3 regions of the Streptococcus sp. 116-D4 genome follow, and region 1 is predicted to be linked to each of the others. Evidence: predicted binding sites of a transcription regulator. Region 1 holds the regulator's gene; each other region holds the start of a gene.
The links. Region 1 encodes CtsR, which represses protease genes until heat stress. Its sites were predicted from a motif close to TTGGTCAAAAAAGGTCAAANA; they were not measured.
Positions count from the first base shown of each region.

Region 2: the regulator CtsR is predicted to act here: its motif matches at 1,587-1,607, upstream of clpP (ATP-dependent Clp protease proteolytic subunit ClpP).
Region 3: the regulator CtsR is predicted to act here: its motif matches at 5,261-5,281, upstream of UKS_RS08110 (ATP-dependent Clp protease ATP-binding subunit).

Region 1 covers NZ_AP021887.1:1,895,972-1,902,996, forward strand. Annotated here, with positions in the region: gene UKS_RS09445 (AAA family ATPase) at 1-905, opposite strand, end outside; gene UKS_RS09450 (ATP-dependent Clp protease ATP-binding subunit) at 1,053-3,485, opposite strand; gene UKS_RS09455 (CtsR family transcriptional regulator) at 3,487-3,945, opposite strand; gene UKS_RS09460 (ABC transporter ATP-binding protein) at 4,064-4,792, opposite strand; gene UKS_RS09465 (ABC transporter substrate-binding protein) at 4,792-5,799, opposite strand; gene UKS_RS09470 (ABC transporter permease) at 5,837-6,595, opposite strand; gene UKS_RS09475 (thiamine-binding protein) at 6,558-6,848, opposite strand.
Region 2 covers NZ_AP021887.1:1,330,582-1,337,606, reverse strand. Annotated here, with positions in the region: gene UKS_RS06840 (TetR/AcrR family transcriptional regulator) at 1-295, shown strand, start outside; gene UKS_RS06835 (deoxycytidylate deaminase) at 314-781, shown strand; gene upp (uracil phosphoribosyltransferase) at 870-1,499, shown strand; gene clpP (ATP-dependent Clp protease proteolytic subunit ClpP) at 1,673-2,263, shown strand; gene UKS_RS06820 (YlbG family protein) at 2,342-2,629, shown strand; gene UKS_RS06815 (ABC transporter substrate-binding protein) at 2,696-3,856, shown strand; gene UKS_RS06810 (branched-chain amino acid ABC transporter permease) at 3,973-4,842, shown strand; gene UKS_RS06805 (branched-chain amino acid ABC transporter permease) at 4,846-5,802, shown strand; gene UKS_RS06800 (ABC transporter ATP-binding protein) at 5,802-6,566, shown strand; gene UKS_RS06795 (ABC transporter ATP-binding protein) at 6,566-7,025, shown strand, end outside.
Region 3 covers NZ_AP021887.1:1,606,092-1,613,116, forward strand. Annotated here, with positions in the region: gene UKS_RS08095 (glycoside hydrolase family 13 protein) at 1-606, opposite strand, end outside; gene UKS_RS08100 (DUF1846 domain-containing protein) at 759-2,243, shown strand; gene UKS_RS08105 (S-ribosylhomocysteine lyase) at 2,338-2,820, shown strand; gene UKS_RS08110 (ATP-dependent Clp protease ATP-binding subunit) at 2,883-4,988, opposite strand; gene mraY (phospho-N-acetylmuramoyl-pentapeptide-transferase) at 5,751-6,731, opposite strand; gene pbp2x (penicillin-binding protein PBP2X) at 6,733-7,025, opposite strand, start outside.

The DNA of each region.
Region 1 (7,025 bases):
GCCATGGTCATATCTCTAAATCCATCATTGACATAGGAGCCGACAGGTTGCACAAAGAGAATCAAGTCCCATTTTTCCTTAGCCAAAATCGAGACAAAGAGATTATCAAAAGTCTCTCCCGATAAGTCCTCTTGATCCTCAGTCTCCATGTAATAATCATAGTAGCCCTTGGTTACTAAGGAGTTGGTGTCTGCTATTACCAGTCCCCTATTGGCATTGCTATCGATTAACTTAGAGGTCTGGTCATACTGCCCTAAAAGGAGATAATAGTAATCCTTTGGAGTCAATTCATCATCGCGGACATTGTTTTTGATCTGGTACTCACGCGCATATTCCAGACTAACGGGCGCATCGTAATACCTTGCCAAATCCTTAGCCAGAGTGGTCTTCCCATTGCTGGCACTTCCCATAATCAACACTTTCTTTGTAAACTGACGTCGGAAAGGTTGAGCAATATATTTCCAATATTTGCTTGGATTTTCACGAATCATAGTCGCTGAGATACCAAATTTTCTTTCTTGCAAGACAGTCTCAAAACCACGATTAGACAATTCTTGCTGGTAGTCTGCTTCTCCCACAAAGAAGATTAGTTCTTGCTGGGTTTCATTATAAGAAATCTCCGCTAACATCTGATTCAACCACTCCTGCCAACCCATAGGGTAACGGGGAAGATTGGTTTCATCTAATTTGCAGACAGAGGTCAACTCGTCATCACGAAAAGCCTCTCGGATATAGCGAAATCTTTTTTGAAGCGTTAACCCTACCTGCTCCCCTCGGTCTCCCTCATAGCCTGAAACGACAACCCAGACCCGGTCACACTGCCGCTTGGCTCGCTGGATCAAATCGATATGTCCTTGATGAAGTGGAGCAAAGGTTCCAAATACCACTGCTGTTTTCTTTTTCATAAACGTATAGCCTTTTTATATTTTTTGATATTTTCATTATCTATGTTTTTATTATAAACTATATTTTTGCTTTGTCAATAGTTTTTTATTATTTTTTATAAAAAAGTAGCAAAAAAGAGAATCAAGATTGCTCCTGATTCTCCATTTTTATACAATATCAAATTTTAACTGGCCTGCTTTAACACCAATCTTAAGTGTGTTGCCTGCCTCTAATTCTCCCTTGAGAAGAAGTTCTGCCAACTTGTCTTCCACTTCTGTTTGTAGGGTTCTGCGAAGCGGACGAGCTCCCATCTCTGGGTCATATCCTTGATTGGCCAACAATTTCAGTGCGGAAGCTTGTAATTTCAAGTCAATGCCTTTTTCAGCCAAACTTGCCACTAAAGGTTTGACCATAATCTTCACCACTTCCTGCATATGATCGCTAGAAAGGCTATGGAAGACCACCTTTTCATCAATACGGTTGATAAACTCAGGTCTATAAGCTTTTTTCAGCTCTTCAAACATGCGTTTTTCCATATTTTCCTGGTCAAAACGAATATCCTTTGCCCCAAATCCAACTGTCTTGTCATCCCGAAGGGCTGTCGCACCAAGGTTTGACGTCATGATGATAATGGTATTTGAAAAGTCAACCTTGCGGCCCTTGCTATCGGTCAAGACACCGTCATCCAAGACCTGCAAGAGCACATTAAAGATGTCTGGGTGGGCCTTTTCTACCTCGTCAAAGAGGAGAACAGAGTATGGTTTATTGCGAACCTTCTCGGTCAACTCCCCACCTTCTTCGTAACCAACATAACCCGGAGGAGCTCCATTGAGACGGCTGGCTGCGAATTTCTCCATATACTCACTCATATCAAAGCGGATAAGAGCTGATTCGTCGTCAAAAAGAACTTCTGCCAGAGCCTTGGCCAATTCAGTCTTCCCGACACCTGTAGGCCCTAAGAACATAAAGGAACCAATAGGACGCTTATGACTGCGAATCCCTGACTGGTTGCGGCGAATGGCACGGCTAATACTTGAAACAGCTTGATCTTGACCGATGACACGTTTGTGCAGTTCAGCTTCCAAGTTTAAGTATTTCTTAGCATCAGTCTGAGTCAGTTTTTGGACTGGAATACCTGACAAGCGACTTAAGGTGGTCAAAATATCAGACTCTGTTACCAAGTCTTGATAGACAGGCAATTCCTCTTCTTTTACGATTAGCTGAGCTGCTTGTTTCCACTTGCCATCCATCAAGGCCTTGTCAGCTGAACTCAAGCCAGAATCGTCTGCTGTTACATGCTTAGCCTTATTTTGCACTGTTGCTGCTGCCTCATCCAAAAGATCAATAGCGGAGTCTGGCAAGTGACGACTAGTCAAGTAACGATGAGCCATCTTGACAGCTGTTTCAACCGCATCATCTGTGATTTGCACACGATGATGCTTCTCATAGGTCGCTTTCAAACCTTGCAAAATGGCCATGCTGTCTGCCACACTTGGCTCTTCAATCGTCACTTTGGCGAATCGACGAGAAAGGGCCGCATCTTTTTCAATGTGTTTTTGGTACTCTTCTTGAGTGGTGGCACCAACTGTTCTCAAAGTTCCACGCGCCAAGGCTGGCTTCAAGATATTGGCCGCATCTAGAGTTGAGTCAATTCCACTACCAGAACCCATGATGGTATGAAGTTCATCGATAAAGAGGATGACTTGGCCATCTTCTTCAATATCCTTTATGATATTGTTCATGCGTTCTTCAAAGTCACCACGGAAGCGTGTCCCTGCAACAACATTCATCAAATCAAGCTCTAACACGCGCATCTTAGCCATTTCCGCAGGCACATCCCCTCTAGCAATACGCTGAGCAAGACCAAGCGCCAGAGCAGTTTTCCCGACACCTGCATCCCCAACCAAGACAGGATTATTCTTGGTCTTCCGACTCAAGATTTGAATCATACGTGAGATTTCCTTGTCCCGACCGATGACTGGCTCTAACTTGCCAGAACGCGCTTGCTCTGTCAAATCATGCGTATAGTCCTCGAGACCACCACTTGAAGTCTGGGGCATGCCCATCATATTCGCCATAGAATTTTGCTTGTCAGCTACTGTACGATGGCGTTGGCGTAAAGCCTTGAGGTCTTCACGAGTCCAGCCTGCCCGTTCTTCTAAATTTCGACGAAGAGCAGCAATCTTGACCTGATCTTTCTTGTCTTCATAAGAAAAACCAGCCCTCTCCAAGATACGAGTCGCCAAGGCATTGCCATCATGCAAAATCGCATAAAGGACATGCTCTGTCCCTAGCATCTTAGCATGGACCACTGATGCTACATACTCTGCTTCGTCAAAAAGAACCTGCAAACGATGAGAAAACGGCAATTCCGTAAAGGTTTCATCCTGGCTATAGTCCGTTTCAGTCAGTTCCAAAGCCACCTCTTCTAAACGGTCCATCTCATATGGATAATCATTTAAAGTCGCCCCGGCCACACTATAACTGTGATTGGACATGGCAATCAACAAGTGCCAAGACTCTAGATAACGAGCTCCAAAATGGCTAGCCACCATGTAGGCACTTTCGATACATTCATTCAATGCTTTTGAATAGTTCATCTTACTTCCCTTTTCTATCTACCTCTTGTATGACCTGTCGTAGCATATTAGCACGAAGGATTGGAGCTTCTTCTCCTAGAACGCGATCCAAAGCTACTGCTACCAGCAAATTCATCTCTTGCTTGGTCATCAATTCCTGCTCAACCAAAAGCTGTAGAATATCTTCATAAATCTCTTGACTGAGTCGCTCACCAATTGAGTAAAGCAGCTCCCTGAGCATTTCATGATGACTAGAAAACTCAATCCGTCCTATACGAATATAACCTCCGCCACCACGCTTACTTTCAACCAAGTAGCCTCTACTTTCCGTAAAGCGTGTCTTGATCACATAGTTAATCTGACTAGGAACAACCTGAAAAGTATCTGCCAACTGACTCCGTTGCAACTCCACGATACCAGATTGATCTAAAATCGCCTTGATGTAGGCCTCAATATGATCCGATGTATTTTTAAATCTCATTACAAACCCACCTTTCTCTTTGAACCTTGACCTTATCTGACTATTATACCGAAATTTTCTCATTTTTAAAAGAAAAAGGGCGTCGGTAAAGGATAATCTTCACCAACTCCCTCTTTTTCTACTTATCTAAGCCTAATTCTGCCAAGATTTGACGTTTGTAGGCAATCTTTTGGACTTCCTTGTCCTCATCTTCAGACCAATCTAGTTTAATTTCTGAAACAATCTGCCCAGGGCGATTTTTCAAGATATAGATGCGGTCACTGAGATTGAGGGCCTCCTCGATACTATGCGTGATGATCAAGGTTGTTAGCTGCAACTGCTTGTGAATCTCAAGATACCAAGCGTGGAGTTCCATCTTGGTCATCTCATCCAAGGCGCTAAAGGCCTCATCTAAAAGAAAGAGCTTGTGCCCGAAAAGATAGGTACGAAGCAAGGCCACACGCTGGCGCATCCCACCACTGAGTTCATGAGGGTATTTATCTCTGACAGCTGTCAACTGGAAGGTCGCAAGAATTTCATCTGCACGAGCAATAGCTTCTGCCTTATCCACCTTTTGAATCAAGAGGGGAAGAATGATATTACCAAGCACCGTCTTGTGCTCCAAGAGCAGATCCTTTTGCAACATATAACTCACGCGCCCTTTGGGATTTTCCTCCCCATCAAGGACAATTCTCCCTGACTGAACTTCTAAAATCCCAGCGATTAGATTAAAGAGGGTGGTCTTTCCTACACCACTTGGGCCTAAGATAGAAACCACTTCACCTGAAGTCACTTGTAGGTTAATATCCTCTAAAATCTTTTCATCATCGTAGGCGTAGCTTACGTGTTCTAGTCTAATTTCTGTCATTATTTTACAAATTCGTTGGTAAATCCTTTATCTGTCAAGTCTTCCTTGAGGATTCCATTTTCTTTATCCCATTTGTAGAAGGCATTCCAGCGAGCTGCATCAAATTGTCCCCATTTTTCCTTGTCGCTAGCATATTCTTTTGACAAGTATTTTTGAGATTCGATGACAAAGTCACGTTTTTCCTTGAGTTCAGGTGCATTTTTGATGAGGATATCAGCTGCTTCCTCTGGATGCTCCATGGCATATTGGTAGCCTTTTTTGATAGCTTGGATGACTTTACGAGCTTCTTCTTTGTTGTCTTTCAGATAGTCATTGTTAGCAATGATAACTGGTGAATAGTAGTCAAATTCTTTAACGTAGTCTTTCAAATACATGAAGTTAGCATCTACACCTTGCGATTTAGCAAGGATACCATCCCAACCGTAGTAGATCCAAGCAGTATCAAAGACCCCATTGGCAATCGGTGTGATCGAGTTTGAATCATTATTTGGTACTTTTTCAACTTTTTCAAAGTCTCCACCTTGAGATTCTACCAAGGTTTTCAACATAGCAAGTTCAGTTGGGTCATTCCAAGTTCCGTATTTCTTACCAACTAAGTCTTTTGGACTGGTTACATTGTCAGACTTACGAGAGATGATTCCTGATGTATTGTGCTCAACGATTGCTGCAACGGCTGTAATTCCTGCCCCTTTTTCCAATTTCTTAGCCATGTAGTCTTGGAAATAGATAGCAAACGGTGCCTTACCATTGATAACTAGGTCTGATGAGCTTTCTTCTGGTGGCAATTTCAAATCAACATCCACTCCAGCTTCTTTGAAATAACCTTTTTCTTTGGCTACATAAAGTCCGGTGTGGTTGGTATTTGGTGTCCAGTCTAGGATAAAGTCAATCTTCTTAAGTTCTGCTTCCTTATTATCCTTAGAAGCAGTTCCTTGACCACAGGCCACAAGCACAACAGCTAGAAGAGCTGTTAAAACAGTTAAAAACACTTTCCATGTTTTTTTCATTTTGATTTCCTCTTTTCTTTTTACAAAACGCTCTATTTTAAGTACGTTTCCATTTAATCACATATTTTTCACTGACATCAACCAGCTTCATACCGAGAAGGCTGATAATCGATACCAGAATAATAATAGCAAACATGGTATCATACTGAAACAGTTTCTTTGACTGAATCATATAGACACCTAGTCCTTCAAAGCCTCCCAACCACTCAGATACCACTGTTGTGATAAAGGCGTAGGAGACACTGACCCTCAGACCTGCATAAAAGTAAGGCAGGCTGACTGGAATTTTAAAATGCCACAGGATTTGCCAAGGCTTGGCTCGCATCAGACTAAACAAGGTCAGCATATCCTTGTCACAATGCCTAAAACCGTCCAAAATGCTGACGATGATAGGAAAGGTTGTCGTTAAAATAATCAAGACAATCTTGGGTAAAATCCCATAACCTAGCCACAAGACCAGGATAGGGGCTATGGCAATAGTCGGGATCGTCTGAACAACCACCATCATTGGGTAAATCAGGTCATTAAGCCAAGTCAAACTATCCATGAGCACAGCCATGAGACAGGCTATCAAGACTCCCAAAACCAACCCCAGTAAAGCCACTCTCAAGGTCGCCCAGCTATGGTGCCAGAGAAATTCTCTATCACGAACAAAGGCCTGGAGAATTTCAAGAGGGGTCGGCAGGATAAACTTAGGAAGAAGTTTAAGCAACCCTGCTAGCTGCCAGATTGACAAGACTCCCAAAAAACCCAATAGACTAATGTGTCGCCTCAGTATACTTTTCAAGTTTCTCATCAATACTTAAAATCTCTCCTACATTTATTTTGACATTGGCAAAGACATTGTCTGCCTCCTGCCCTGCCACTTCTAGCGCTTCTTTGAGAATGCGCATAAGCTCATCAAACTCCCCTTCCAAGACTGTTTCAAATGGTGTCACCACCATCGTCACTTCTTGAGCTTGCAGATAAGCGATGATCTGATCGATAACAGCAATCCGATCAATCCCCTGTGATAGGGGTAAAACTTGCAAGGCAATGCTTGCTTTCATAACAACCTCCTCTTCTCGTTTTCCTTTGACAAAAAGAAAAACCTTTGCCATATATGGAAAAGGTCAAGAGTAGACTAAGTATCGTTCCCTACGCTGGCATTACCCAGATCAGGTGCGGTCGAAGCTTAACGCTTCCTCTCAGACTGTACACAGACTCCCATATATTATATGGATATA
Region 2 (7,025 bases), 570 kb from region 1:
TCATTATGACTTAAAGACAGATCTTTATCTGGTCTGGGTTCACCTTTTCCGGGAGGCCAGAAAGGAAGCCAGAGTGATTCAACTGGCCTTGGATTACCATCTGGAAAAAATCTTTGTCCAAGCCATGCAGGAATTTCTGGAAAAATACCATGGAAAATCAAAAGGTGTCAGCTCTTATCTTCATTCCTTCTGGAGCTCGGCCATCGTCTCTGTCCTTCTAAAATGGATCAAGGATGGCATGAAGGTACCTGCTGAAAAGATTGCGGATTTAGGTTTACCATTTTTTAAAAAATAGAGAAAAAGGAGAAAAGAGATGACTGAAAAAAGACTGGCCTGGGATGAGTATTTTGCGGCCCAAGCCCTACTAATTGCCAATCGTTCCACTTGTAAACGTGCCAAGGTGGGTGCAATTCTGGTAAAGGATAATAAAGTTATTTCCACTGGTTACAATGGTTCGGTGTCAGGAACCGAGCATTGTATTGATCACGAATGTCTGGTCATCGAAGGCCACTGTGTGCGCACCCTTCACGCTGAGGTTAATGCTATCCTTCAAGGTGCAGAACGTGGTGTTCCCAAAGGCTTTACAGCCTATGTGACGCATTTTCCTTGTCTGAATTGCACGAAACAATTGCTTCAGGTCGGCTGCAAGCGCGTGGTTTATATCAACCAGTACCGAATGGATGACTATGCCAAATACCTTTATCAAGAAAAGGGAACAGAATTGACTCATCTACCACTTGAGACCGTACAGACCGCTCTTAAAGAGGCAGATTTAATGTAAAAATTATTAAAAATAAATGGTTTAGAAAGATTTTTAAACCATTTTTTGGTATAATAAGAAGAATAAATTGAAAGAAGGAACTCCAAAAATGGGAAAAATTGAAGTTATTAATCACCCACTGATTCAACACAAATTGTCAATCTTGCGTCGTACAGATACTTCTACAAAAGCTTTTCGTGAGCTAGTAGATGAGATTGCAATGTTGATGGGGTATGAAGTACTTCGTGATCTTCCACTAGAAGATGTGGAAATCGAAACACCAATCACAAAAACAGTTCAAAAACAATTGGCAGGTAAGAAATTGGCTATTGTTCCCATCTTGCGTGCAGGTATCGGGATGGTTGATGGCCTCTTGAGCTTGGTTCCAGCTGCTAAAGTTGGTCACATCGGTATGTACCGTGATGAAGAAACACTTCAACCAGTTGAGTACTTGGTAAAATTGCCTGAAGATATTGACCAACGTCAAATTTTTGTAGTAGACCCAATGTTGGCAACAGGTGGTTCAGCAATCTTGGCTGTTGACTCGCTTAAAAAACGTGGCGCATCAAATATCAAATTTGTCTGCCTTGTATCTGCTCCAGAAGGTGTAAAAGCCCTTCAAGAAGCTCATCCAGATGTAGAAATCTTTACAGCAGCCTTGGATGAACGCTTGAACGAACACGGTTATATCGTTCCAGGCCTTGGAGATGCTGGAGACCGCTTGTTCGGTACGAAATAAGGTCGCAAAGAAGAACGACTTGGAAAAGAATTTCCAGTCACGAAAGGAGGTTGAATTTTTGTTTCTGTTTAATGAAAGCAGAGCAAAAATTTGACCTTTTTTGACCAAGATATTATAATAGTCTTATCTTCAGTCATTTGACTAACAAAATTAAAACTCAAAAGGAGAAATAAATGATTCCAGTAGTTATTGAACAAACAAGCCGTGGAGAACGTTCATACGATATTTACTCACGTCTTCTCAAAGACCGCATCATTATGCTGACAGGTCAAGTTGAAGACAATATGGCTAACTCTGTTATTGCCCAATTGCTTTTCTTAGATGCCCAAGATAGTACAAAAGATATTTATCTTTATGTCAATACACCTGGTGGTTCCGTTTCAGCTGGTTTGGCAATCGTTGATACCATGAACTTTATTAAGGCAGATGTCCAAACTATTGTTATGGGAATGGCTGCATCTATGGGGACAGTCATCGCATCAAGTGGAGCAAAAGGCAAACGGTTCATGCTTCCAAATGCTGAATACATGATCCACCAACCAATGGGTGGTACAGGTGGTGGTACACAGCAGACAGATATGGCGATTGCTGCTGAACACTTGCTTAAAACTCGTAAGACTTTGGAGCAAATTCTTGCAGATAATTCTGGTAAAACAGTTGAGCAGATCCATGCAGATGCTGAACGTGATTACTGGATGAGCGCTCAAGAAACACTTGAATATGGCTTTATTGATGAAATTATGGCCAACAATTCATTGAACTAATGATCAAAGAAGGTAAACTCGACTGGGTTTGCTTTTTTTGGTATAATAGGGATACATTTCTTAGAAAGAGGATTTATCATGTTTGAAAAAGTCAATCGATCTGGCTTGATTATCTATCTTTACTATAATCGTGATGCAAAAAAACTGCAGGATTATGGAGATATTACCTATCATTCCAAAAAACATCGGTACTTACAACTCTATGTTTCAACTCAAGAAGTGGAGCAATTGGTTGGGCGCTTGAGCAAGGAAAAATTTATTAAAAAAGTTAGAGTTTGTCATATCCAAGAGCTGGAAACACCCTTTGTGGGCAATCTTTATCGAGAGGAAAACGTTATCATCGAAAAAGTTCAAGAAAAGTGTTGACAATTTTCTGATAATTCGGTATATTCTTAACATGCTATTTATTTAAGAAATAAGGAGACAAAAAAGATGAAGAAAAAATTTGCCCTATCGTTTGTGGCGCTTGCAAGTGTAGCACTTCTTGCAGCCTGTGGAGAAGTGAAGTCTGGAGCGTCAAATGCTGCTGGTAATTCAGTAGATGAAAAGACAATCAAAATCGGATTTAACTTTGAGGAAACTGGTGCTGTAGCAGCCTACGGTACATCTGAACAAAAAGGTGCCCAACTTGCCGTTGATGAAATCAATGCAGCAGGTGGTATCGATGGAAAACAAATCGAAGTAGTCGATAAAGATAATAAGTCTGAAACAGCTGAGGCGGCTTCAGTAACAACTAACCTTGTAACCCAATCTAAAGTATCAGCAATCGTAGGACCTGCGACATCTGGTGCGACTGCAGCTGCGGTAGCGAACGCTACAAAAGCAGGTGTTCCATTGATTTCCCCAAGTGCGACGCAAGATGGGTTGACTAAAGGTCAAGATTACCTCTTTATCGGAACTTTCCAAGATAGCTTCCAAGGAAAAATCATCTCAAATTATGTTTCTGAAAAATTGCAAGCTAAGAAAGTTGTTCTTTACACTGACAATGCCAGCGACTATGCTAAAGGTATTGCCAAAGCCTTCCGTGAAGCTTATAAAGGTGAAATCGTTGCAGATGAAACTTTCGTAGCAGGTGACACAGACTTCCAAGCAGCCCTTACAAAAATGAAAGGGAAAGACTTTGATGCTATCATCGTCCCTGGTTACTACACTGAAGCTGGTAAAATTGTAAACCAAGCGCGTGGTATGGGAATTGACAAACCAATCGTTGGTGGTGATGGATTCAACGGTGAAGAATTTGTACAACAAGCAACTGCTGAAAAAGCATCAAACATTTACTTTATCTCAGGCTTCTCAACTACTGTAGAAGTTTCAGCTAAAGCAAAAGCCTTCCTTGATGCTTACCGTGCTAAGTACAACGAAGAGCCTTCGACATTTGCAGCCTTGGCTTATGACTCAGTTCACCTTGTAGCAAACGCAGCAAAAGGTGCTAAAAACTCTGGTGAAATCAAGGATAACCTTGCTAAAACAAAAGATTTTGAAGGTGTAACTGGTCAAACAAGCTTTGATGCAGACCACAACACAGTCAAAACTGCTTACATGATGACCATGAACAATGGTAAGGTTGAAGCAGCAGAAGTTGTAAAACCATAATAGAAAAATGTTGAAATAGGGAATGAGCCTCTGACTCACTCCCTGTTTCGGTGTTTAAGAACCTATCAAAAAGTGAGGGGAAACCCTCAAAATTATAAATAGAAAGAGTGAATCTTATGCTCCAACAACTAGTAAATGGTTTGATTCTAGGTAGTGTTTATGCGCTGTTAGCCCTAGGATATACCATGGTTTACGGAATTATCAAGCTCATCAACTTCGCCCACGGTGATATTTATATGATGGGAGCCTTTATCGGTTATTTCTTGATTAATTCTTTCCAAATGAATTTCTTTGTAGCGCTTATTGTAGCTATGCTAGCGACAGCCATTCTTGGTGTCGTGATTGAGTTTCTTGCTTACCGACCTTTGCGTCACTCTACTCGTATTGCTGTTTTGATTACAGCTATTGGGGTTTCTTTCCTATTGGAATATGGGATGGTCTATCTGGTTGGTGCCAATACCCGTGCCTTCCCTCAAGCGATTCAAACAGTTCGCTATGATTTGGGACCAGTTAGCCTAACAAACGTTCAGTTAATGATCTTGGCCATTTCCTTGATTTTGATGATTTTGTTACAAGTCATTGTCCAAAAGACTAAGATGGGGAAAGCCATGCGTGCAGTATCTGTAGATAGCGATGCGGCACAATTGATGGGGATCAATGTAAATCGTACTATCAGCTTTACCTTTGCTTTGGGTTCAGCTCTTGCGGGTGCGGCAGGTGTTCTGATTGCCCTCTATTATAACTCTCTTGAGCCTTTGATGGGGGTTACTCCAGGTCTTAAGTCTTTCGTTGCCGCAGTACTTGGTGGTATCGGGATTATTCCTGGTGCGGCTCTCGGTGGCTTTGTGATTGGTCTATTAGAAACCTTTGCGACAGCCTTTGGGATGTCAGACTTCCGAGATGCCATTGTTTATGGAATCTTGTTGTTGATCTTGATTGTCCGCCCAGCTGGTATCCTTGGTAAAAATGTGAAAGAGAAGGTGTAAACGATGAAGGAAAATTTAAAAGTTAATATTCTATGGTTACTCCTTTTGTTAGCTGGCTATGGCTTGATTAGTGTACTGGTTTCAGTTGGAGTACTCAATCTATTCTATGTACAAATTTTACAACAAATTGGAATTAATATTATTCTGGCTGTTGGCCTTAACTTAATCGTTGGTTTTTCAGGACAATTTTCACTTGGACATGCTGGTTTTATGGCGATTGGTGCCTATGCAGCAGCTATTATTGGTTCTAAATCACCAACCTACGGTGCTTTCTTTGGAGCCATGCTTATAGGTGCTTTGCTTTCAGGAGCAGTTGCCTTACTTGTCGGAATTCCAACCTTACGTTTGAAGGGGGACTATCTTGCAGTAGCAACTCTCGGTGTATCTGAAATTATCCGTATCTTTATCATCAATGGTGGAAGCATTACAAATGGTGCGGCAGGTATCTTGGGAATTCCAAACTTTACAACTTGGCAAATGGTATACTTCTTTGTCGTGATTACAACGATTGCAACCTTGAACTTCTTGCGTAGTCCAATTGGACGTTCAACCCTATCTGTTCGTGAGGATGAAATCGCTGCTGAGTCAGTTGGGGTTAATACGACTAAAATTAAAATCATCGCCTTTGTCTTTGGTGCCATTACTGCAAGTATTGCAGGGTCACTTCAGGCAGGATTTATCGGTTCAGTTGTACCGAAAGATTACACTTTCATCAACTCAATCAACGTTTTGATCATTGTTGTATTTGGTGGACTTGGTTCCATTACAGGTGCCATTGTTTCAGCTATTGTCCTTGGAATTTTGAATATGCTTCTCCAAGATGTTGCTAGCGTGCGTATGATTATCTACGCTTTGGCCTTGGTATTGGTAATGATTTTCAGACCAGGTGGACTCCTTGGAACATGGGAATTGAACCTATCACGTTTCTTTAAAAAATCTAAGAAGGAGGAACAAAACTAATGGCATTACTTGAAGTAAAACAGTTAACCAAACATTTTGGCGGTCTAACAGCTGTTGGAGATGTGACTCTTGAATTGAACGAAGGGGAACTGGTTGGACTAATTGGTCCAAACGGAGCTGGGAAAACCACTCTTTTCAACCTTTTGACCGGTGTTTATGAACCAAGCGAGGGAACAGTAACCCTAGATGGTCACCTTTTGAATGGGAAGTCACCTTATAAGATTGCTTCTTTGGGACTTGGACGTACATTCCAAAATATCCGTCTCTTTAAAGATTTAACAGTTTTGGACAATGTTTTGATTGCTTTTGGCAACCATCACAAACAACATGTTTTTGCTAGTTTTTTGCGCTTACCAGCTTTTTACAAGAGTGAAAAAGAATTAAAGGCTAAGGCTTTGGAATTGCTTAAAATCTTTGATTTAGATGGTGAGGCAGAAACGCTTGCTAAAAATCTTGCCTACGGACAACAACGTCGTTTGGAAATTGTTCGTGCCCTCGCTACGGAACCTAAAATTCTCTTCTTAGATGAACCAGCAGCAGGTATGAACCCACAGGAAACAGCTGAATTGACTGAGTTAATTCGTCGTATCAAAGATGAATTTAAGATTACGATCATGCTGATTGAACACGATATGAATCTGGTCATGGAAGTAACAGAACGTATCTACGTACTTGAATATGGTCGTTTGATTGCTCAGGGAACTCCAGACGAAATTAAGACCAATAAACGCGTTATCGAAGCTTATCTAGGAGGTGAAGCCTAATGTCTATGTTAAAAGTTGATAATCTTTCTGTGCATTACGGTATGATCCAAGCAGTTCGTGATGTAAGCTTTGAAGTGAATGAAGGAGAAGTAGTTTCCCTTATCGGTGCCAATGGTGCAGGTAAGACAACCATTCTCCGTACCTTGTCTGGTTTGGTTAGACCGAGTTCAGGAAAGATTGAATTTTTAGGTCAAGAAATCCAAAAAATGCCGGCTCAGAAAATTGTAGCAGGTGGCCTTTCACAAGTACCAGAAGGACGCCACGTCTTCCCTGGCTTGACCGTCTTGGAAAATCTAGAAATGGGAGCTTTCTTAAAGAAAAATCGTGAAGAAAATCAAGCTAACTTGAAAAAAGTTTTCTCACGCTTTCCTCGTCTTGAAGAACGGAAGAACCAAGATGCAGCCACTCTTTCAGGGGGGGAACAACAAATGCTTGCCATGGGACGCGCTCTTATGTCAA
Region 3 (7,025 bases), 290 kb from region 1:
AATTTTCCCAATCATGTCAATGACGTCCATACGAAATCCACCAATCCCTTTATCAATCCAGAAATTCATCATTTCATAGATTTTTTGGCGTAGTTCTTCATTTTCCCAGTTAAGGTCTGGTTGTTTCTTACTGAAAAAGTGCAGGTAATATTGACCAGCCTTTTCGTCATATTGCCAAGCAGATCCACTGAAAATTGACTCCAATTCGTTAGGTTCATCACGCCAGATATAGTAGTCTCGCTCAGGACTATCAGGATTTTCACAAGCTTCGACAAACCAAGCATGCTCATCTGATGTATGATTGACCACCAAATCCATAATGATTCGGATATCTCGTTTTTTAGCCTCAGCAATCAGCTCATCCATATCTTCCATGGTTCCAAAGATAGCCGCTATATCTTGATAATTGGCAATATCATAACCATTATCATCCATGGGGCTATCATAGACTGGAGAAAGCCAGATCGCTGTAATTCCTAACTTAGCTAGATAGTCTAGCTTACTGGTAACCCCAGGTAAATCACCAATTCCATCTCCGTTGCTATCCATAAAGCTCTTAGGATAGACTTGATAGACTACGGCATTGTGCCACCATTTTTCTTGCATCTATTTACCTCATTATTTTAATAATCTATAGTCTATGATAGCGCTTTTCAGAACTTTGTGCAAGCGTTTGCCTAATCTTTTTGATTTCTTTTTTAACTCCATAGTTTCCTAACTTCCAATTTTTTATTATAATAGAGGTCAGAGGTAAAAAAATGAAAAAACAAGCTTTTAGTTCTGAACAATATTTGAATCTACAGCGCGACCACATTTTGGAGCGCATTAACCAATTTGACGGCAAACTCTACTTGGAGTTTGGTGGCAAAATGTTAGAAGATTTCCACGCTGCTCGTGTCCTTCCGGGTTATGAGCCTGACAACAAAATCAAACTCTTGCAGGAGTTGAAAGAGCAGGTTGAGGTTGTGATTGCTATTAATGCAAGTAACATCGAACATTCCAAAGCACGTGGTGACTTGGGCATTTCCTATGACCAAGAAGTGCTTCGCTTGATTGACAAATTCAATGAATTAGGAATTTTTGTTGGCTCCGTTGTCATCACACAGTACGCTGGTCAACCAGCCGCAGATGCCTTCCGCAATCAACTCGATAAAAACGGAATTGATTCTTATCTTCATTATCCAATCAAAGGATATCCGACGGATATGGATCACATCATTTCTCCAGAAGGCATGGGAAAAAATGACTACATCAAAACCAGTCGCAACTTGATCGTCGTAACAGCTCCTGGACCTGGTTCTGGAAAATTGGCAACCTGTATGTCCAATATGTACCACGACCAAATCAATGGTATCAAGTCTGGCTACGCTAAGTTTGAAACCTTCCCAGTTTGGAATCTTCCCCTTCATCACCCAGTCAATTTGGCCTACGAGGCTGCCACAGCTGACCTTGATGATGTCAACATGATTGACCCCTTCCATCTCCAAACCTACGAAGAAACCACTGTCAACTACAACCGTGATATTGAAATTTTCCCAGTTCTCAAACGCATGTTGGAACGCATCCTAGGAGAATCTCCATACGCTTCTCCAACAGATATGGGTGTCAACATGGTTGGCTTTGCTATTACTGATAATGAAGCTGCTATCGAAGCTTCTAAACAAGAAATCATCCGCCGTTACTATCAAACTGTTCTTGACTTCAAAGCCGAAAAAGTGGGCGAAGCTGCTGTCAAGAAAATCGAGTTACTTATGAACGACCTCGGTATCACACCTACAGACCGCAAGGTTGCTGTTGTTGCGCGTCAAAAGGCAGAAGAAACTGGCGGACCAGCCCTAGCCCTTGAATTGCCAAGCGGAGAAATTGTCACTGGTAAGAATTCAGAACTTTTTGGTCCAACAGCCGCTGCTTTGATCAACGCCATCAAGAAATCAGCTAACATTGCGAAAGAAGTAAAACTAATCGAACCAGAAGTGGTGAAACCCATCCAAGGTCTTAAAATCAATCATCTAGGTAGCCGCAATCCACGCCTGCATTCAAATGAAATCCTGATTGCACTTGCTATCACAGCTACAGAAAATCCTGACGCTGCCCGCGCTATGGAAGAGCTTGGTAACCTCAAAGGAAGCGAAGCCCACTCAACCATCATCTTGACAGATGAAGACAAGAATGTCCTTCGTAAACTAGGAATCAACGTAACCTTTGACCCTTACTACCAATACGACCGCTTGTATCGTAAATAACAATTCAAACCTCTCCACCCTCGGAGAGGTTTTCTCTCTGTCTCAGGAGCCAGCTTTATGTTATAATGAAAAGAGAAAACTGAAAGGATTTACCATGTCAAAAGAAGTTATTGTTGAAAGTTTTGAACTTGACCACACTATTGTTAAAGCACCCTATGTTCGCTTGATTGGGGAAGAAACAGGACCAAAAGGTGATATCATTTCCAATTATGATATTCGTTTAGTGCAACCAAACGAAGACTCTATCCCTACTGCTGGCCTTCACACTATCGAGCACCTCTTGGCCAAACTCATCCGTACCCGCATCGACGGTATGATTGACTGTTCACCATTTGGTTGTCGCACAGGCTTCCACATGATTATGTGGGGGCGCCACACCAGCGCTGAAATTGCGGCTGTTATCAAGGATTCGCTCAAAGAAATCGCCGAAACTACTACTTGGGAAGATGTCCCTGGAACAACCATCGAATCTTGTGGAAACTACAAGGACCATAGTCTCTTTTCTGCTAAAGAATGGGCGAAGCTCATCTTGGAACAAGGGATTTCAGATGATGCCTTTGAACGTCATGTGATCTAAATACAAAAAAAGGAACCAGTTTTTTCTGCTGGTTCCTTCTTTTTTATTCTCAAAATTTTGGGTTAGGCTTTTTCACGAATGACCAAAACGCCATCTTCCATATCGGCTTCAAGATGCTTAGCATCAAGATTATCCAAGTGGAAGTCTGTGACTTTGTCACGGATTTGTTGTTCAACCACACGACGGAGTGGACGAACACCCATGACTTCATCGTAACCTTCTTCGGTCATATATTCTTTGGCGGCGTCACTCACTGCCAAGTCGATCTCTTTCTTAGCCAAAGTTTGGTTAACTTCAACCAGCATTAAATCTACAATCTTAGAAAGATCTTCTTTGCTTAAGTGTGAGAACTCAATGACTGCGTTAAAGCGGTTGAGGAACTCTGGACGGAAGAATGGTTTCAAACGGTCCATCAATTCTGGTTTGTCCGCATCTTCTGTCAAGTTAGCTTCGTAACCAAAGCCTGCGTTTGAAGTTGCGATAATCACCGTATTCTTGAAGTTGACAGTGTTACCTTGACCATCTGTCAAACGACCATCGTCTAAAACTTGAAGGAGAAGGGTGATGACTTGAGGGTCAGCCTTTTCAATTTCGTCGAGAAGGACGATTGAGTATGGATTGCGACGGACGCGTTCTGTCAAGGTATTGCTATTGTCATCATAACCCACATAGCCTGCTGTTGTACCAATCAATTTAGATACGGCTGTACGGTCACTGTATTCTGACATGTCCAAACGGATGATTGCATCCTTGGTTCCAAACATATCGAGTGCTAATTGTTTGGCCAACTCAGTCTTACCGACACCGGTAGGTCCGACGAAGAGGAAGCTGCCAATTGGGCGATTGCCTTCATCAAAACCAGCACGGTTACGACGGATAGCACGAGACACAGCTTCAACTGCCTTATCTTGACCGATTACCTTGTCTTGCAAGCGATGAGCCATATCTTTCAAACGTTCGATGTCTGATGCTCCCATTTGTGACACTGGAATACCGGTCATTCGTTCTACAGATTCAGCCACATCGTTGACACTTGCAGTCACTTTCATATCTTCTGTGTGGTTTTCGATTTTCTTTTCCAATTCTGCAATGCGTGTTTTATAGTTTAGAGCTGCTTCAAAATCTTCTGCTTCAACTGCTTTTTCTTGCTTGTCTTTTTCTGCTTCGATTTCTCGTTCAACAGCATGCACATCTGTTACAGGATGTTGTGCTGCCAAGTGAGCGGCTGTCACATCCACAAGATCAATAGCCTTATCCGGCAAGCTACGTTGTGGAATATATTGAACAGAGTAATCAACGGCAGCTTTCAAGACTTCATCTGGCAAAATAACATTGTGGTGTTGTTGATAGAGGTCACGAATTCCTTGAAGAATTTTATATGTATCCTCTGCTGAAGGAGCATTGACCTTGACTTCGTTGAAACGACGAGCAAGGGCAGCATTTTTCAAAATAGTGTTGCGGTATTCGTCTTGAGTTGTTGCACCAATCACTGTCAATTCACCACGTGAAAGAGCTGGTTTCAAGATATCAGCAAGACCTTTAGATCCTTGACCATCACCTGTACTACCTGCACCCAGGATTTGATGGATTTCGTCGAAGAAGAGGATAATGTTTCCAGCTTCTTTAACTTCATTTACCAAGTTTTGAATATTTTCTTCAAAGCTACCACGATACTGAGTACCAGCTTCAAGACCTGAAATATCAATAGAGATAATTTCTTTATTCTTGATGGCTGCTGGAACATCACCATTCACAATAGCTTGCGCTAAACCTTCGACAACGGCTGTCTTACCAACACCTGCGTCTCCGACTAAAACAGGATTGTTCTTGGTACGGCGTGAAAGAATTTCAGATGTTTCTTGAATTTCCTTGTTTCGTCCGATAACAGGATCCAGCTTGCCCTCACGAGCTTCAGCTGTCAAGTTTCGACCCAGTTTTGCAAGAACACCGTCTTGTTTGATACCTGAAGCCTGTTGTGGCATTTGGCTATCAGTTTCTGCATTTCCTGCTAATTGACCAGTGGCACGATAGTGAGCAAATTCCTCAGGTGTTACTTCACGTCCATTAATCAAGTAACGGCGATTTTCAGAACTGTATCCTCGCATACCGCCCATCAATTGGTTAAATAAATCATCCATGTTGTTAAAATTATTAAAGTTGTTGTTCATATTCATTACCTCTTTTTGTTTTTCTTCGTTATGATTACTGACATTGACTATCTTTGACCTTTGTTTTAAAAAATTTAGACTAGCTAAATCGCTACTCTACGTACTATTTCTGGTTTTTCTTTTTCAAGCAGGAGTAGACTATCTTTACTTCTGAAAACTTCTAGATTAAACATAGACCCACCTCTTTCTATTTTACTTTAAATAAGTGTTCTAGTAAGGCTTTGATTTACCCTACGTTTATAATATACTACATTAGTCAGAAAAGGTCAAGAGATTTGACTTTAATTGACCAATAATTTTTATACTCTTCGAAACTATCTTCAAAACACGTCAGATTCGCCTGAACCTAAGTATTATAGGTATATGTGACTGACTTTCACCAGTTTTATCTACGACCTCTCAGTTATGCTTTGAGTAGCCTGCGACTAGCTTCCTAGTTCGATCTTTGATTTTCCTTGAGTATAAGTGTTCTAGTAAGGCTTTCATTTACCTCACGTTTATAATATACTACATTAGTCAGAAAAGGTCAATAAATTTGACTTTGATTGACCAATAATTTTTATACTCTTCGAAACTATCTTCAAAATACGTCAGATTCGGCTGAACCTAAGTATTATAGGTATATGTGACTAACTTTCATCAGTTTTATCTACGACCTCTCAGCTGTGCTTTGAGTAGCCTGCGATTAGCTTCCTAGTTTGATCTTTGATTTTCATTGAGTATTTAAACGCAAAAACACCCTGAAACATCAGGGTGTCATTCTTACATCAAATATAAAATTGCTAGCGTCAAAAGACTTGCTAGAAGCCCCACTCCCCAAAAGAAGAAGTCAACCTTCCACTCACTCCAAGGATTTCCTTTACCAGACAATCCTCCAAGCTCAAAATGGTGATGCACAGGCGTCATACGGAAAATACGTTTACCACCTGTCAGTTTGAAATAACTGACTTGCATCATAACTGAAGTCGTTTCAAAGACATAAACAATTCCAATAATCAAGAGAGTCCATTCTTGGTGGAGGGCCATAGAAATAGCTGCCAGCATTCCACCTAAGGCTAAACTTCCAACATCTCCCATAAAGACCTTAGCTGGCTTATGGTTAAAGACGAAGAAACCAAGTAAGCCACCAATCATGGCAAGAATCACTAGAAGAATATCCATCTGACCTTGCACATAGGCAATAACTCCATAAGCAGATAGACTAATCACAACAGAAATACTAGCTAGACCATCAATTCCGTCTGTCAAGTTGACTGCGTTTGAAAAACCGACTAGCCAGAAAAGAGCAAAGAAAATATAGAAAATCCCTAGATGCACTTGGTAACCAAAGACAGAAAGCATATCGCCACCGCGCTCATAGAAAAGGTAGAAGATAACTCCACCTAGAAGCTGGAGAGCAAATTTCTGCTTAGGATTAAGCCCCTCATTGATCTTGCGGAAGACCTTGAGGAAGTCATCCAAAAATCCGATTAAACCATAAAGAACCAAGATAAATAAAATCATACCGACATTATTGCTGAGTTGGTTGCTAAATAGGGCGAAAAAGAAAGCGACTAAAACAGAAGCAATTAAGAAAACCAAACCTCCCATTGTAGGAGTCCCAGCTTTTGCCTGGTGCTGTTTGACATCCTCATGCATCTGCTGGCCTGTAATTTGCGCCTTTCTATAAAATTGGATAAAGGCCGGAATTCCTACTAAAGTTAGTAAAAATGTCACAATTCCAGCACTGATGGAAATAAACATATTAGTCTCCTAAAGTTAATTTAATTTTTTTAATGTTTTTGATAGCTGTATTGGTCCGAACGTCTTGCTTCTGAACAACAGAACCTGAACCTTCAAATTCCAGCTCAATATCCAACCATTTAGCAAAGGCCTCAGCAGTCTCTTTTTTCCAGCCATACATGTCTGGAATTTCTTCTACCTTATCAGATAAAAGAAGAACTTGCTGGTTAGGTACAAGATTTTTCCCTTCTTCTACAGAAGTCTCTTTAATTTTTGTTCCCGTACCAATAACAATTGGTTGCACAATATTGCGAC